Syntrophotalea carbinolica DSM 2380: one gene and its partner. The protein of the gene in region 2 interacts with the protein of the main gene of each other region in a pairwise test. Links are inferred from orthologs where the notes say so. Each region holds a gene or a part of one and is shown on either strand. Other genes may lie near its edges.

Region 1 (8,332 bases), 1.4 Mb from region 2 along the record:
TACCAACCTATGAGCACCGCCAGCAGCAGCCCGGCCCCGGCCAGCGACAAATAACGTCTTTTATTCGACGTCTTGCGCGCCCTCGCCCGTTCCTCCTTCAAGAGCTGCTTCTTCAGCCTCTGCAGTTCCATTATCCTCTTCTTTTTCGGCAAGTTTGGCAACGGCGACAATACGCTCTCCCGGTTCCAGAACCATCAGCCGGACCCCTTGCGTATTGCGCCCGATAACCGACAGATCGGCCACGCGGGTTCGCAGGACTTTACCGCCATCGGTGATAAACATCAGATCGAAGTCGTCATTTATGAGCTTGATATCGACAACCTTACCGTTACGCTCGGAAGTTTTGATGGTGATAATTCCCTTGCCACCGCGGCCTTGTTGGCGATATTCATCCAGATTGGTGCGCTTGCCGTAGCCATGTTCCGTCACGGTCACCAGGGTAGCGGCCGTGGTATCGGAAACAACCTCCATTCCGATAACCTGATCGTCCCCTTCCAACGCCATACCGCGCACCCCGCGCGACGTACGGCCCATGGCGCGCGCGTCTTTTTCGGGGAAACGAATGGCTTTGCCGTTCTGGCTGGCCAACAGCACATCCATCTCGCCATCGGACAGTCTGGTCGAAACCAGGCGATCGCCTTCATCAATGGTAAGAGCGATGATACCGCCGGACCGGGGGTTGGCATAGGCCATGAGGTCGGTCTTTTTGACGATGCCGTTTTGGGTGGCAAAGATAATGTAGCGGCCTTCGGTGAATTCCCTGACCGGCAGAATGCTGGTCACGTTTTCGCCACTTTGCAACTGCAACAGATTGACGATAGCCTTGCCGCGCGACGCCCGTCCGCCCTGCGGAATTTCATGCACTTTGAGCCAATACACCTTGCCGGCATCGGTAAACACCAGCACGAACGAATGGGTCGAAGCGATGAATAACTGTTCGACAAAATCCTCTTCCTTGGGCCGCATGCCGGTCACGCCTTTACCACCGCGGCGCTGGGAACGATACAGCGACACGGCATTACGCTTGATATATCCGGAATGGGATACGGTAACGACCATATCCTCGTCGACAATCAGGTCTTCGAGGGAAAGATCACCGCGATGATCCACTATTTCCGTACGGCGGGGATCAGCGAATTTTTCCCGAATTTCCGACAATTCCGACTTGATTATTTTAAGGATTTCCACTTCGCTGGCCAGTATCTCCTTGAGGCGGTTGATCAAGGCCAGTATTTCCCTGTATTCGGCCATGATCTTATCCCGTTCCATCCCGGTCAGGCGATGCAAACGCATATCGAGAATCGCCTGGGCCTGGATTTCCGATAGGGCAAAGCGCTCCATCAGACGTTGTTTGGCTTCCCGAGGATTGGCCGATTGCTTGATAATTGCAATCACCTCATCGAGATTTTCCAGGGCGATTTTAAATCCCTCGAGGATATGGGCTTTTTCCTCGGCTTTACGCAATTCGAAAATACAGCGCCGTGTGACAATCTCTTTGCGGTGTTCGATGAAATGCTCCAACACCGCCCGCAGGCTCAGAACCCGCGGCTGACCGTTGACGATCGCCAGCATGATGATGCCAAAAGACGACTGCATGGCGGTCATCTTGTAAAGCTGATTGAGGATGACTTCCGGTATAACATCCTTCTTCAGCTCGACGACAACGCGGATACCCTCGCGATCGGATTCATCGCGCAAGTCCGATATGCCCTCGATTTTACGGGACTTGACCAACTCGGCGATTTTTTCTATGAGCCGCGCCTTGTTGACCTGATAGGGAATTTCAGTGACAACGATTTTCTCCCGACTGGTGCGACGGTCCTTTTCCACCAACGCCCGCGCCCGCATCTGTACAATCCCGCGGCCGGTTTCATAAGCCTTGCGGATGCCTTCGCGACCGAGGATAAAACCGGCCGTAGGAAAATCCGGACCGGGAATCAAGCGGAACAGATCCTCGTCGTCGAGCGTCGGATCATCGATAATGGCAACCAGCCCATCGATGACCTCTCCCAGATTGTGCGGCGGAATCTTGGTCGCCATGCCGACAGCGATACCTTCGGAACCGTTGACCAGCAAATTAGGAAATTTACAGGGTAAAACCAGCGGTTCCTGCAACGAATCGTCATAGTTGGGGCCAAAGTCGACCGTTTCTTTTTCCAGATCGGCCAACAACTCATGGGCCAGCTTGTCCATACGCACTTCGGTATAACGCATGGCCGCAGCACTGTCGCCGTCAAGCGAGCCGAAGTTACCCTGGCCATCGACCAGCGGATAACGCATGGCAAAATCCTGTGCCAAACGTACGATGGTATCGTAGACAGCCGAATCGCCATGGGGATGATACTTACCGATTACATCGCCGACAACACGCGCCGATTTCTTATAAGGCTTGTTGTAAGCATTGCCCAGTTCGTGCATGGCATACAACACGCGTCGATGAACCGGTTTCAGACCGTCCCGCACATCCGGCAGAGCCCGGCCTATAATGACGCTCATGGCGTAATCCATATAGGATTTGCGCAGCTCGTCCTCTATGTTGACGGTTTTTTTGTTTTGTTCCGTTAGCATGCCTTATCCTCCGCGGGAAACCCGGATGGTGCGACTGGCTGGCGCAACATCCGGCATCGGTCTTTTATCAGATATCGAGGTTGGAGACATTGAGGGCGTTGTTTTCGATGAATTCGCGCCGAGGTTCGACCTGGTCTCCCATGAGAACCGTAAATATTTCGTTGGCTTCCACCGCATCTTCAACCTGGACCTGTAACAGTATGCGTTTTTCCGGATCCATGGTGGTTTCCCATAACTGATCCGGATTCATCTCGCCGAGACCTTTGTAACGCTGGATATACTGTCCCTTGCGGGCACGGGCCTGGAAAAAATCGAGCAATTCCTGGCAATTGTTGACCTCGGATTCCTCTTTCCCCTCCATGCTGATCACAGCCCGCTCATTGGCATGGCTTTCCTGAATCTTGGCCCAGGCCTGCAACAACAGGTGATATTCGTGGGAAGACAAAATTTCCAGAACCTGGCGATCGATACGAGCACGAACGTTCCCCAGGGTAAACAAAATCCGGTCGGGTTCGTGGAACAGTTGGAAATCGGCATGCGGAGCGGCCTGCTTCAGTCTCTGAACCAGCGGGGCAAGATCCGCCATATCCTCAAAGCCGTTGCGAATGCGGCCTTCCACAAAAATATTCAGGACCTCGCTATTCACACCTTTGAGGACTAATTTTGAAAAAATATGGTTGTATTCGATGATATTCCGCAGTGTGGGAATAATTTGCTTACCCCGCACCACCTTGTCGTTTGCCTTCAACTCGAGAGTTACTCCGTCAACCCCTTCATCGAGCAGATATTCGGTAAGGGCGCTCTCGTCTTTGAGATACAACTCCCTTTTTCCCCGTTTGGCTTTATAAAGCGGCGGTTGTGCGATGTAAAGATAGCCGCGTTCTATCAACTCAGGCATCTGACGGAAAAAGAAGGTCAACAACAACGTGCGGATATGCGAACCATCGACATCGGCATCGGTCATGATGATGATACGATGGTAACGTAACTTGCTGATATCGAAATCGCCCTTACCGATGCCGGTCCCCATGGCGGTAATAAGGGTGCGAATCTCGTTGGAGGTAAGCATTTTGTCGAAACGGGCCTTCTCGACATTGAGAATTTTACCTTTCAACGGCAAAATAGCCTGGTTACGTCGATCGCGTCCCTGTTTGGCACTGCCGCCGGCACTGTCGCCCTCGACCAGATAGATTTCGCACAAAGCCGGATCTTTTTCCTGGCAGTCGGCGAGTTTTCCCGGCAATGCCAAACTGTCCAGGACCCCCTTGCGCCGGGTCAGATCGCGGGCTTTGCGCGCTGCCTCGCGGGCCCTGGCCGCTTCAATCCCCTTTTCCAGAATGCGCTTGGCAACGTTGGGATTTTCTTCCATAAAGGTTGCGAGTTTTTCATTGATCAGGGTTTCGACATAACCTTTGATCTCCGAATTGCCCAATTTGGTCTTGGTTTGGCCTTCAAACTGGGGGTCCGGCACCTTGACGGAGATGACTGCTGCCATCCCTTCCCTCAGATCGTCTCCGGATATGGAAGCTTTGACGTTTTTCAGCAGGTTATTGGCCGTGGCGTAGCTGTTCATGGTACGGGTCAACGCTGCTTTAAACCCGACCAGATGCGTACCGCCCTCGTGGGTATTGATGTTATTGGCGAAGGTAAATATTTTTTCGTCGTAACCGTCGTTGTACTGGAATGCGACTTCGATCTGCACGCCTTCGCGCTCACCGCTGAAAAAAATGGGTTCGGCATGTAGCGGCGTCTTGGCCCGGTTCAGATAGCTGACAAAGGAAATAATGCCACCTTCGTAATGGAAATCATGGCGTTTTTCCGAGCGCTCATCCACGATATGAATGTGCACGCCACCGTTCAGAAAAGCCAGTTCCCGCAGCCTTTTCGACAAAGTCTCAAAAGAGAAATCCGTTATTTCAAATATTTCCGGATCCGGCCAGAAGGTAATACGCGTACCACGCTTGGTGGTGTCGCCCTCCTCCCGTAAAGGTGCATCGGGAACACCTCGCACGTACCCCTGGCGGTAGATGCGTCCGTTACGGCGGATTTCCAATTCCAGCTTTTTCGACAGTGCATTGACCACGGAAACGCCGACACCGTGCAAACCCCCGGAAACCTTGTAGGAATCGCTGTCGAATTTGCCGCCGGCATGAAGCACGGTCATAACGACTTCGGCCGCCGACTTATTTTGAGTCGGGTGCATATCGACGGGAATACCGCGGCCGTTGTCCTCCACTGTTACCGAGCCATCCAGATGTAAAATAACGGAAATTTCATCGCAGACACCTGCCAGGCTCTCATCGATGGAATTGTCCACCACTTCGTAAACCAGATGGTGCAACCCCATGACACCGGTCGACCCGATATACATGGCAGGGCGTTTTCGCACAGCCGAAAGACCTTCCAGAACCTTGATGCTTCCGGCCCCGTACTCTCTTTGGTTCGTATCCGTCATAAGATCCTCATAACAGTTATTGGTAATCGCAAAGTTTTCCCTCTCGGACTCGAAAAGTTCGCATGCGATTGAATCCCGCGTTTTGTAACGGAGATAGTTCCGTGCAGGTAATAAACACCTGGCCTTGTCTTTGGTGTAAAAACCGGAAAAAGTAATCCTGCCGTTTGCGATCCAATTCACTGGTCATGTCGTCCAGTAAAAGCAACGGCGTATACCCTGTCTCTTTTTCCAGATCGATAATCTGAGCGGTTTTGAAGGCCAGAATAAACGAGCGTTGCTGGCCCTGCGAACCGTAGAGTCCTAAAACCCGATCATCCACCATAAAGACAGGATCATCACGATGCGGACCGACCATGGTCATGCCATATTTTGTTTCCCGGCTTTGTTCCCGTTCCAGATTACTGCGCAATTCCTCCTTTAAATCCGAGAGATTATCGGATTCAGAGGGATAGACCAGATTGACAGATTCCCTGCCGGAGCAGATTTCCCGGTAAATGTCGCGCAACAACGGCAACAGCCGATCGAGATAACGGCGACGAGCCAAACGCACCATGGCCCCGGTCTGTATCAACTCTTCAGTCCAAGGCAGTACTATCGGAGCTGCGGCGCCACTTTTCAACAGAATGTTCCGCTGCCGCAAACAGCGCTGATAAGCCCGTGCGTGATCGAGAAAAGAAGGCCTGGTCTGACATAAGGCCCGATCCAGCAAAGCACGACGTCCCGCCGGAAAACCTTTGGGCAGACTAACCTCTTCCGGTGCAAACAGTACCGATGGAAAACGGCCGAACATCTCATTGCTTTGGCGCGGCCGCTTGCCGTTGATCTCGATATTTTTTTTATCGCCGGTTATGGTGATACTGACCGTTTCGCGCAGACCATCGCGTAGAAATTCTCCCTGAACCCGGGTATGTCGGTCAGCTGAGCCAATCAGTTCTTCGTTGCGTCCCCGGCGAAAACTTTTGAAATGACCTAAAAGATAAATCGCTTCCAGGGTGTTGGTCTTGCCTTGGGCGTTATCTCCACAAAGAAGATTAAAGTTTTCCTCCGGGCATAACTCCGCGGCTTCTATATTACGATAATTGTGCAGAATGATTCGTGTCAGGATCATGAAAATCGCCTTGCTTTGCGCGGGGAAACCGTACCAGCCCACACAATGCGCGACGTACTATAGCCTCATTGGCATGATGACCGCAAGGTAGTCGTTATCATCGAGAGGCGTAATCAGTCCCGGAGACAGTTGGTCCCGAAGGGACAAACAGACCTTTTCGGAGTCTAAATTTGCAAGAATATCAATAAGATAACGTGCATTAAAACCTATCGACAGATCACCTTCGGCATACTCTATTTCAAAATCTTCTCTGGCATCGCCGAATTCCGGATTAGATGAAGATAAAGTTAGCTGATTTTCCTGGAAATCGATTTTGACACCTTTTGACTTTTCACTCGACAATATGGCCATACGGCGTAAGGCATGTAGAAATTCTTCGCGAGGAATGTTGGCCTTGAGATCGTTATTGAGTGGAATAACTCTGTTGTAGTCGGGAAAATCACCATCGACCAGACGCATAACGATTACCGTTTGGGACTTTTTGATAACCGCATTGTTGTCCATAAAACCAAGCAGTACTTCACCATTTCCCTCTTCGGCGATTTTTCGTAATTCCAACACACCCTTGCGAGGGAAAATAACCCCCTTGGCCAATGGTTCCACATGGGAACAATCGAGAGGGGTTTGCATCAAGGCCAGACGGTGACCGTCCGTGGCCACAAATCGCAATATCTGGCGACCCTCATCTTCCATTGCACGAAGGTAAATACCATTAAGGTTGTATTTACTCTCATCCGTCGACATGGAAAAAGCGGTTTTTTCAATCAGGCGTTTAAGGATATCGCCCGGAATCTGGAAAAATTGTTCCTTGTCGATCTGGGGGAAATAGGGAAACTCATCGGCTGATAGACCAACAACATTGAAAAGCGATTTACCGCAGCGTATTTCTATCCAACAATTTTCCTTGGCGGTAAAAGATATTTCCTTTTCCGGTAGTTCCTTGATGATTTCAAAAAGTTTTTTGGCGGATACGGTTATACGACCTGCCGATGTGACGCTGGCAGGGTAGGAAGCCTTCATGCCGACTTCGAGATCGGTGGCAGTGAGGCGTATGTGGTCATCTTCGGCCTCGATGAGTACGTTGGCAAGGATAGGAATGGTGTTTTTCTTTTCGACGATTCCCTGTACTCGTGCCAGGCCTTTGAGAAAGACTTCTTTTTCAATTGAAAAATTCATGTTGCCCCCCCGTCAACAGGAAACGGTTTTTATTATGGTTTTAAAAGATTTTATAGTCGTAGTAGTAGTTGCCTGTGTATATGTGGAATACTGAAAAAATTACTATTAAATCAAGACCTTATGTTGTTCAGGGTAAAGTGGGTAAAATGCGGTGGAAATGGCCGATTTTGTGTATAACCGCGAAATGGCCGATTTATCACCGGATTGTTGTGGTTCATGTCCACACTTTATGCTGCGGTAAATCGCTTGTTAGATGCTTAGCTCTTTTTTCAAATTGTTGATAACCGAACGGAGCTGGTAATCTTCATCCATGGCTTTTTCAATTTTTTTAATCGCATGAATGATTGTGGAATGGTCCTTTCCGCCGAAGCGTTCTCCGATTTCCGGATAGGAACAGGACGTCAGCTGACGGGAAAGATACATGGCTATCTGGCGCGGTAATACCAAGGCTTTCATGCGCTTGGCTGACTTAAGATCCGATATTTTGATGGAGTAGTGAGTAGCCACCAGTTTTTGAATCTCTTCAACGGTTAGTTCTCGGCGTTTTTCCACCAGAATGTCCTTAAGCACTTCCTGGGCCATACTTAAGGTGATGGGAGTAGCTGTGAGACTTGCGTAAGCACCAATACGTACCAGGTAACCTTCGAGTTCACGAATGTTGCTACTTACCGCGCTTGCCAAAAATAAAGCTACTTCCTTGGGTAGATCTATACCGTTCTGTTCAGCTTTCATTTTAAGAATAGCTTGTTTTGTTTCCATGTCCGGGGCTTGAATATCGGCAATCAATCCCCATTCAAATCGTGATCTCAGTCTTTCTTCTAGGCCGGGTATTTCTTTGGGAAATTTATCGGATGTTACAACAATCTGTTTATGGGAGTCGTATAACGCGTTAAAGGTATGGAAGAACTCTTCCTGAGTACGTTCTTTTCCTGCAATAAATTGAACGTCGTCAATCAGTAACACGTCCATAGATCTGAATTTGGTGCGAAACTCATCCATCTTTGCATAGCGGAGTGAGTTGATCA
Region 2 (9,855 bases):
ATTGTTGGGATTCTTCCTGAGTTTGCCTGAGTTCCCCCACCATCTGTTCATAGGACAACGAGCGCTTCCCGAGCTCGTAATTGGCTTCCTGCAATAGACGCGACAGGGGTTTCATCTCGCCCGGATCGATATCAAAATAACTCAGGATCTCAACCGTTCTCTCTGCCAGAGAATCGACCAACTGCCGTATCGTCTGGCTGTCAAGCGCATAGCGATGCTCAAGTGTTCGATGCAGCTCCTCCAGAACCGACGGGTCGGCCGCACCGTGATAAAGAGAGGACAGCTGGTCGGCAAACTGCAAAATGGCCGCCTGATCCCCATGGGGTGAATCGTATCGCACCTCGTCATGATGATGAAAGATAGGCCGGTAAATATTTTCCGGCAGCCCCCACTGTTTAAGCATCAAGCCGGTCAGCTGGCCATGATCGAAACCGAGAAGCTCCCTTTCGATCGGATAGCTCGCGCTTCCGGCATAAGCTTTCAGCAAAAGGATTTGTTTATATTCCATCTCCATCCGCTGGTACATGACCAGCACGCCGATATCCTTCAGGAGGCCACTCAAAAAAGCATCGGCGCCTGAACCGCGGATATGGGAAGCCAACATCTCGGCGGCCACGGCTGCGGTAATGGCACGTTTCCAGAAATAGTCCATGTCGAACAGATCGCTGTCAGGTGCCGCCAGGCTGTCCATAATCATAAACGACAGGGCTATATTCCGGGTCACGTTTATGCCGAGAACCGTCAGAGCATTTTCTATGGTTTTAATCTTTCCGCCGAACCCGAACAGGGAGGAATTGGCGATTTTCATCATTCTGGCCGTCAAAGAGGGATCTTTGCTGATGATGTTGCCAATTTCCAGAAAGGAATGTTCGTCATTCCTGACGACTTCGAGGAGACGAAACACCACGTTGGGCGGAGTGGGTAAGTCGAGGTGGCCCTGAATGATGCTTTCGATGGCCGCTATTTTTTCGCCCGCGGGCGAATTCTCAAAATCTGAAAAATCCATAAATTGCAAAAAATCCTGCACTGCAAATGCAAACGGCTGGAGAACAAAAGGAAGCAGTCAACCGCGTCTTAATCGAGGGCCACCACAAAGCTGTTGCCATACCCTGAGCGGGCAAAAGCTTCCTTCGCTTCAAAAGCTGCAGACAACGAAGGGTAACGTCCTACCCATACCCTGTAAAACAATTTACCGTTGACCCAACCTTTTTGCACACGGGCCTGCCCGAGTTGCTGCCGGTATCTGCCGGCCAGCCGCTGAGCATTTTGGTTAACGGTAAATGCGCCGATCTGAACAGCATAATCGCCCACTTCGTAACTGGGGGCCGGACGATAGGTTACCAGACCCCGGTTATCCACCGCAGCCATACCAAGGGCTTCAATGCGCACCGGCGCCGTACCGGGACCTACGACCTGCAGACGCATTGCCGCCTCGTAGGACAGATCGATAATACGATTGCCGACAAAGGGGCCCCGGTCATTGATCCGTACAATTTCCTGATGACCATTATTTTTGTTGACGACACGAACATGGGTACCCAGTGGCAAAGTCTTGTGCGCGGCGGTCATGGCGTGCATGTCGTATATCTCGCCGTTGCTGGTCTTTTTGCCATGGAATTTGGGGCCATACCAGCTGGCCAGCCCCTCCTGCACGAATCCCTCGCAGCTGCTCATCGGCTGGTAGAGATTCCCGTTCACCGTATAGGGCTTCTGGTGTCCCTTAAGTCCTGCCGTGGCCGGGGTATCGACCACCCGGGTGCGATACCGCCCGGCACAACCGCATAACAAGGCAGCTGCCAGGCAGACAATCCCGGCTCTTTGCAACATGCGTAGCAACATAAATACCCTGGTCTTCACTTTTCCATGTGCATTTTCAGTGTGACAGCGTCATTCGAAACGCCTGCCACCTGATATCCGAAACCGCGAACAGCAAAGCGAGGCTTATAGATACTATTCCTGAACCATGGTCATGGCGCGCAGCTTTTGATAACGCTGTTCACGCAGTTCATCCGAAGACAGGTCTTTCAGGTCGTCAAGATGTTTCTTGAGGCAAATCCGTACCTGCTCGGCAGCTGCCTTATGATCGCTATGGGCACCGCCCAGCGGCTCGGGAATCACTTCATCGATGACACAACCAAGATTCTGGATATCACCCGCGGTCAGTTTAAGTGCCTCTGCGGCAACCGGCCCTTTGGCACCGTCCTTCCACAAAATGGCGGCGCAGCCTTCCGGAGAGATGACCGAGTACACGGCATTTTCCATCATCAGCACACGATTGCCGACAGCCACGGCCAACGCCCCTCCGGAACCGCCTTCTCCGGTAACGGTTACGATAACCGGGACTTTGAGAGCCGCCATTTCCCGCAGGTTGCGGGCGATGGCTTCGGCTTGTCCCCGCTCCTCGGCACCGATTCCGGGAAACGCCCCCGGCGTATCGACAAAAGTAAAAATCGGCAGACCGAATTGCTCAGCCATCTGCATGACCCGCAGGGCCTTACGGTACCCCTCGGGATTGGGCATGCCAAAATTACGGTAAACCTTCTCCTTGGTATCCCGCCCCTTCTGATGACCTATAACGGCGCAGGGCTGCCCGTCCAAACGGGCAAATCCGCAAACCAACGCCGGATCATCGCGAAAGTTGCGATCGCCATGAACTTCGAACCAGTCCGTAAAAACATGTTCAACGAAATCGAGGGTAAAGGGACGATTGACATGACGTGCCAACTGGGTCACCTGCCAGCGGTTGAGATTGGAGAAGATTTCACGCCGTAATTTTTCGGCTTTTTTCTCCAGGCGCTGGATTTCACCGGAAAAATCGACCTCGTCGGTGGAATAGTCCCGCAATTCGCTCAGTTTCTGTTCCAGTTCAACCAGGGGTTTTTCAAAATCCAGGTAAAATTGCATGTACCTCTCCTGACATCCTTGTCTGCAACCATGGCATCATACGATTCGGATCACACAAATACGCCACAGGCATACAAAGCCTACTTTATTCGAAAGTTATCACATTGTACCCAAACAGGCGCTCGGTGTCTTCCATCATTTCATCGGTAGGGGCAATTTTCAGACTTTCGGGCAACCGCAGAACGGTCTCGCTGCGATGGGGAATCACCAGGTGCATGAGCACCGGGCAAGCGCCCCGATGACGCATTATGATCTCCTTGAGACGATGCAGTTGATCGTCGACGAGCCCCGGAACCTGAAACCTGAAGTGCACCCGTTTGGTTTCCTTGCGGCTGACCTCCGCCAGAGGCAGGATTTCTTTCGGCATCAGTTTGCGTGTTTCCTCTGCAACTTCCACCGTCCCGGTCACCAGCAGCGGCTGATCGCTGTGCAGAGAGTCCGAAGCGTCGCGATAGATATCGGGAAATACCACCATTTCCACGAAGCCGCTGAGATCCTCCAGGGTCACAAAAGCCATGCGTTCGCCCTTTTTGGTCACCAGATCCTTGATGCCGCTGACCATGCCGCACAATCGCACCTCTTCCTTGTCGGCCCGTTCAGCAACGTCGGCGGTGGTACAATTGGCGAAACGCCGTATGACCTCCTGATAGCGTCCCAGGGGATGGCCGGTGATATAGAACCCCAGTGACTCTTTTTCGAACCCGAGCTTGACTTTATCGGACCATTCCTCCATTTCGGGCAAAACCCCATAGCTGGTGCCCCGCTGAGATACAATCTCATCGGTACCGAACAGGGATGCCTGCCCCTCCGCCTTTTCGCGCTGCACCTTCTGGCCGATTTCCATGGCCTCTTCCAGCACCACCAGGTACTGGGCGCGATGACCGCCCAAAGAATCGAAAGCTCCGCACTTGATCAACGCTTCGACGACTTTTTTGTTGACCTTGCGTAAATCGACCCGCTCGCAGAATTCGTGCAAAGTGGTGAAGGGCTGCTCCTGGCGAACCTCGAGTATCGCGTCGATAGCCGCTCCGCCGACGCCCTTGACGGCGCCGAGTCCGAACCGTATGGCATTGTCGTGTACGGTGAAGGAACTGCTCGAAGCATTGATGTCCGGAGGCAGCACCTCGATACCCATAGAGCGTACTTCGTTGATGTTCTTGATGACCTTTTCGGTGTTTTCCATGTCCTCTGTCAGCAGAGCAGCCATGAATTCCACCGGATAATGGGTCTTCAGATACGCCGTATGATAAGCGACCAGGGCATACGCCGCCGAATGCGATTTGTTAAAACCGTACGCGGCGAATTTTTCCATGAGATCGAAGACCGCCTCGGCCTTTTTGACATCGAGTTCGTTCTCCCGGGCGCCGGACATGAAAATCTCTTTTTGCTTGGCCATCTCCTCGGGTTTTTTCTTACCCATGGCCCGGCGCAGCAAGTCGGCGCCTCCCAGGGAATAGCGTGCCAGCACCTGGGCGATCAGCATGACCTGTTCCTGATAGACGATAACGCCATAGGTGTCTTTCAGAATCGGCTCGAGTTGCGGAAAGTCGTAGGTGATCTCCTTTTTGCCGTGTTTGCGCAGAATGAAATCGTCGACCATGCCCGATCCAAGCGGCCCCGGACGATAAAGGGCGCAGACGGCGATAATATCCTCGAAACAACTCGGTTTGAGCTTGACCAGCAGTTCCTTCATACCGGAAGACTCGAGCTGAAACACGCCCGTGGTTTCACCGGCCGACAGCAACCGATAGGTATCGGGATCATCGTCCCCCACCAGTTTCAGGTCAAATTCCGGATCATTGCCCTCATGAATCAGCCGTACCGCGTTGGCGATAACGGTCAGCGTCTTCAAACCGAGGAAGTCGAACTTGACCAGCCCGATCTGCTCCACGTATTTCATGGGGAACTGGGTAACCTGGCCGCCCGATTTCGGATCGGTGTACAACGGCAGATATTCGGACAACGGCTTGGGGGTAACCACCACGCCGGCGGCATGGGTGGACGCATGCCGGGTCAGACCTTCCAGCGTAAGGGCGATATCGAGAAGTTGTTTGACCTGGGGATCCTTGTCCTGCAATTCCTGCAGACGCGGTTCCTGTTCCAGGGCTTCCTTGAGGGTGATATTGAGCACCGTGGGTACGAGCTTGGCGATTCGATCGACATCGCCGTAGGACATATTGAGGGCCCGCCCCACATCACGGATCACCCCCTTGGCCATCATGGTACCGAAGGTGATAATCTGGGCGACGTTTTCCTCGCCGTACTTCTGCCGCACGTATTCGATAACATCTTCCCGCCCGTAGATGCAGAAATCGACGTCGATATCAGGCATCGAGACGCGCTCGGGGTTCAGAAAACGTTCAAACAGCAGATTATAGGGAATGGGATCGATATCGGTGATGCGAATGGCGTAAGCTACCAGCGAACCGGCGGCACTGCCGCGACCGGGACCGACGGGGATCCCGTTATCCTTGGCCCAGTTGATAAAATCGGCCACGATCAGGAAATAACCCGGGAACCCCATGCTGTTGATACATTCGAGTTCCCGTACCAACCGGTCGTGGTAGACTTTTTCCTCTTCGGCGGAAAAATCGGGACGAACCTTGCGGATTTCGGCCAGGCGCTCTTCCAGACCGCGCCAGGAATCCTCTTCCAGCACCTGATCGAGGGTCTTTTCGGCCGGTTTTTCGTACTGGGGAAAATGGTAGGTATCGAAATCGAGTTCCAGGTTACAGCGATCGGCAATCGCAACGGTATTGGCCAGGGCCTCGGGTGCATAATGAAAGAGTTCGGCCATCTCTTCAGGCGTTTTGAGATAGAACTCGTCATTGGAAAACCGAAAGCGGTCCGGATCATCCATGGTCTTGCCGGTCTGCACGCACAGCAAAACTTCATGGGCGGCAGCGGACTCGCGGGTCAGATAATGACAATCGTTGGTGGCAACCAGGGGCAGTCCCAACTCTTTGCCGATAGCGATAAGACCCTCATTGACGGGCTTCTGCTCAGCGATGAAGTTCTCCTGCAATTCGAGATACAGACGATTCTCATCGAATATGGCGGCCATATCACGGGCGCGGGCCACGGCCTGCTCGTGTTTGCCCTGCATCAACAGCGAGGGAAGCTCCCCGCCCAGGCAGGCCGTCAGCGCAATCAAGCCTTTATTGTATTTACGCAGCAGGTCCCAGTCGATACGCGGCTTATAGTAAAAACCTTCGCGGTAACCGGCTGAAACCATCCGGCAGAGATTCTGGTATCCTTCGATATCCTGACACAAAAGCACCAGATGGTAGGCTTTGTCGCCGCCACGCACATTGCTCTTCTCAAACCGGGAACCGGGCGCAACATAGACTTCGCAACCGACAATCGGCTTAACGGAGCTTTTTTTGAGTTTGCTGAAAAATTCGACGGCACCGAACATATTGCCATGATCGGTAATGGCGACGGCCGGCATACCGCAGTCTTCGGCACGTTTGATCAGGTCACCTATGCGAATGGCGCCATCGAGAAGGCTGTATTGGGTGTGAACGTGGAGGTGTACAAAAGGCACTTTTTCCATGCAATATCCAACCGAAGCGACCGCTATCGGCAGGCTTGCCGGCTGTACTCAAAAAGAATGGCCGACACGCCCATCGAAAAGCGCGCTCATGTCAACAATGGTGATAATTTATAGGGACAACGTCAGGATTGAGAGGATAAAAACGCGACACTTTAGCACCGCTGCCGCGGACCGTCAAGATCACGCCTGATCGCCCAGCACCCGGACACCGAAATGACCGAGAAAATCGACAAGCTTGATCAAAGGCAAGCCGATGAGCGTTGTATAATCATCCCCCTCAAGCCGCTGCATGAGAGCTATCCCCAACCCTTCGACCTTGAAGGATCCGGCACAGTCCAAAGGATTTTCCCGCTGCAGATAGCAGCGGATCTCCTGCTCCGTCAAGGCGCGCAGAGTCACCCGATAGGTCGCGAAACCGGTCAGAGTCTCGTCGCGGTTGCTGTCATACACGGACAACCCGGTATAAAAGGTGTGACTTTTGCCCGCCATGCCGCGAAGCTGGCGCACCGCCCCCTCCAAGCTGTCGGGCTTGCCAAGCACTCTCCCGGACGCGTCCACAAAAACCTGGTCCGAGCCGATGATCAGAGCATCGGGATACTTCTGAGCCAGGCTTTTGGCCTTGCCGGCGGCCTGGTGTTTAACCAGCAGTTCCGGAGCGATTTCCTGATCGATCTGTTCCTGATATTGAGGCGCTGCGACATGAAACGGCAGACCGAGTTGCCGCATCAACTGCATCCGATAAGGGCTGGTGGAAGCCAAGACAATGATCTTCATAAACACGCTCCTGAAATAAAAATATCCTCCCTTTTTACTTCAGCTGCGCCATAAATGCAACGTCTACACCGCCTGCGGCCCTACGAGAACAGCATGGGCGGAATTTGCAACTCAGACACATCCGCCAGACCACGCCCCATCAAAGCTTTACCGATGGCGGCCAGAAGTCTTTCGCGATCGACCCGCTCGAAAAACTCGCCGATCCGCGAACAGCCGAGCCATTCGTCGGCAAAGGTCACCTGCACCTGGTCCCCCGACTCGATCAGCACCTCGCCTTCATACCACCCGTCCCCAAGCAGCGCAGACAGGGCCCAGCGGGGAGTCCCCGAGCGCTGGCACCATTCCGCATGATGGATATCAAGATATACCGTTTCCCCCGATTGTTCGCCCAAAGATAAAACCAGCATGTCGTTATCCTCCCGAAAAGTATGTGTCTACCTTGGAAGGATATTCCCCATCTGCGACAGATTAAGTCACAAGTCACAATGTCGCATCTAAAGCCTGCTGCAACCCCGCCGCAAAGGCGTGGCGCAAGGTATCGGGGCCGAGCACCTCGAGATGAGGCAAAAAGGAGTAAAGCCAGGCAAGGATCTCCTTGTGACCGCCGGCCTGCAGAGAAAGAATCAGCGAACCATCCGGCTGTTCTTCAAGCTGTTGAGTGGGGTGCCATTGGCGTTCCCGAATCAGATGCGACACTTCGGAAAAAAAGCGTACCCGGATAGGTTGCGGTTTTTCGCCGACCATGCCGAAGGCCTCCCGGTCTTCTTCGTCCAGGCGGAAATCCTCGGGAATCTCGAAGCGCTCCTCGCCGACCCGGACACTTTCGATACGATCCACCAGAAAGCGTCGCAGGTCACCGCGGTTGTGCGCATAGCCAACCACATACAACGACTCTTTGAAAAACAACAGGGTATAGGGATCGCATAGATACTCGGCGGCCTTGCGACGTGCCGGCGCATACCGAATAGTACAACGATACTGATACAGCAGAGCCCGCCGCAACGATTCGAGAACCTCGCGCTTGCCACGGTAATCGCGGGTTCCCTGGAAACGCGGGGTCACAGCTTGTGCGAGACGTTCCAGATGGGCGACGCTGCGCGGTGGCAGGCTGGCCCGGATGCGCCCGAAAACGGCATCGAGATCATCCAGAAAAGGGGTACCCTCGAGCATGCCGAGTTGCCCGCGACATAGGTAAAGGGTCATTAATTCGGACAGGGAAAAGGTAATAGGGGGGATTTTGGAAAAACCGGTAAGAAAGCCGTAAAGGATCCGGCCATCCCCTGAAGGCTCCTTGATCAGGGGATAACCGGCATCTTCTATAGCCTGCAAATCACGGTAGATGGTGCGGCGGGTAACGCCGCACTCCTCAGCCAACTCGTCGGCGGTGCTGCCGTGGCGGACCTCCAGAATGCGGATCAGGTCATGCAGGCGCGCGGCCTGGCTATACTTGCGGGGCGGTCGCCCCGGCCTGCCCGGCTGATGGCCCGCCATACGGCTATTCCCACTCGATGGTTGCGGGGGGCTTGCTGGAGATGTCGTAAACGACCCGGTTGACACCTTTGACTTCATTGATAATACGCCCGCTGATATGCGCCATGTCGGCATAGGGCAGAGGGTACCAGCCGGCGGTCATGAAATCCTTGGTTTCCACGGCACGCAGGGCAATGACGTATTCATAGGTGCGGCCGTCGCCCATAACACCGACACTCTTGACCGGCAGGAACACGGCGAAAGCCTGGCTGATTTTGTCGTAATGGCCGGTACGATAAAGTTCCTCGATATAGATGGCATCGGCACGGCGCAGGATATCGGCGTATTCCGGCTTGACCTCGCCCAGGATGCGCACCCCGAGACCGGGGCCCGGGAACGGGTGTCGATAGACCATCGGATGCGGCAAACCCAGCTCTTCGCCGATGGCTCGCACCTCATCCTTGAAAAGCTCACGCAGGGGCTCGAGAAGTTTGAGTTTCATATGTTCGGGCAAACCGCCGACATTGTGATGGCTCTTGATATTATGAGCCTTACCGGTCTTGGCGCCTGCCGACTCGATAACGTCGGGATAGATGGTCCCCTGGGCAAGCCAGGTGGCATCCTCGATATTGGCCGACTCCTCCTCGAAGATTTCCACAAACAGATTGCCGATAATCTTGCGCTTACGCTCAGGGTCGCTTTCACCGGCGAGCGCCGTCATGAAACGATCCTGGGCATTGACGCGAATCACGTTAACCCCCATGTTCTGGGCAAAGGTACGCATGACCTGGTCGCCCTCATCGAGACGCAACAGACCGTTGTCGACAAATACGCAGACCAGCTGATCACCGATCGCACGTTGGATCAGGGCTGCGGCCACCGATGAGTCAACCCCACCGGACAGCCCCAGGATGACGCGTTCGCTGCCGACCTGTTCGCGGATGCGCACGACGGCATCCTCGATAATCTGTCCCGGTGTCCACTGACCGGTGCAGCCGCAGATCTGCCGAACGAAGGTATCGAGCAGCTGTTCGCCGCGAGGCGTATGATTGACTTCGGGGTGAAACTGTACGCCATACAGATCCCGTGCGATATCCTGAATGGCACACACCGGGGCATTTTCGCTGCAGCCCACGACCTCGAAACCATCG

What was found.
Region 1: the proteins of dnaE (region 2) and dnaN interact in binary tests that used the Escherichia coli proteins (3 or more experiments, as listed by UniProt). The link is inferred for Syntrophotalea carbinolica DSM 2380 from one-to-one orthologs.

The regions. Positions count from the first base shown.
Region 1 is NC_007498.2:655-8,986, reverse strand. What follows is about bases 5,249-8,115. They hold dnaN (DNA polymerase III subunit beta), read right to left. Parts: upstream 7,308-8,115; coding sequence 6,189-7,307; downstream 5,249-6,188. Other genes in these bases: dnaA (chromosomal replication initiator protein DnaA), read right to left, coding at 7,557-8,115; recF (DNA replication/repair protein RecF), read right to left, coding at 5,249-6,131. Also shown: PCAR_RS00590 (tetratricopeptide repeat protein), read right to left, coding at 1-131; gyrA (DNA gyrase subunit A), read right to left, coding at 61-2,568; gyrB (DNA topoisomerase (ATP-hydrolyzing) subunit B), read right to left, coding at 2,636-5,023; more of recF, read right to left, coding at 5,040-5,248; more of dnaA, read right to left, coding at 8,116-8,332. UniProt on the Escherichia coli protein: Confers DNA tethering and processivity to DNA polymerases and other proteins. Acts as a clamp, forming a ring around DNA (a reaction catalyzed by the clamp-loading complex) which diffuses in an ATP-independent manner freely and bidirectionally along dsDNA.
Region 2 is NC_007498.2:1,427,024-1,436,878, reverse strand. Bases 2,790-6,856 are described here. They hold dnaE (DNA polymerase III subunit alpha), read right to left. Parts: upstream 6,461-6,856; coding sequence 2,990-6,460; downstream 2,790-2,989. Other genes in these bases: PCAR_RS06930 (Maf family protein), read right to left, coding at 6,641-6,856; PCAR_RS06945 (acetyl-CoA carboxylase carboxyltransferase subunit alpha), read right to left, coding at 2,790-2,904. Also shown: PCAR_RS06955 (sensor domain-containing diguanylate cyclase), read right to left, coding at 1-1,006; PCAR_RS06950 (septal ring lytic transglycosylase RlpA family protein), read right to left, coding at 1,075-1,839; more of PCAR_RS06945, read right to left, coding at 1,951-2,789; more of PCAR_RS06930, read right to left, coding at 6,857-7,234; PCAR_RS06925 (hypothetical protein), read right to left, coding at 7,315-7,641; PCAR_RS06920 (helix-turn-helix transcriptional regulator), read right to left, coding at 7,715-8,725; guaA (glutamine-hydrolyzing GMP synthase), read right to left, coding at 8,730-9,855. UniProt on the Escherichia coli protein: DNA polymerase III is a complex, multichain enzyme responsible for most of the replicative synthesis in bacteria. This DNA polymerase also exhibits 3' to 5' exonuclease activity. The alpha chain is the DNA polymerase catalytic subunit.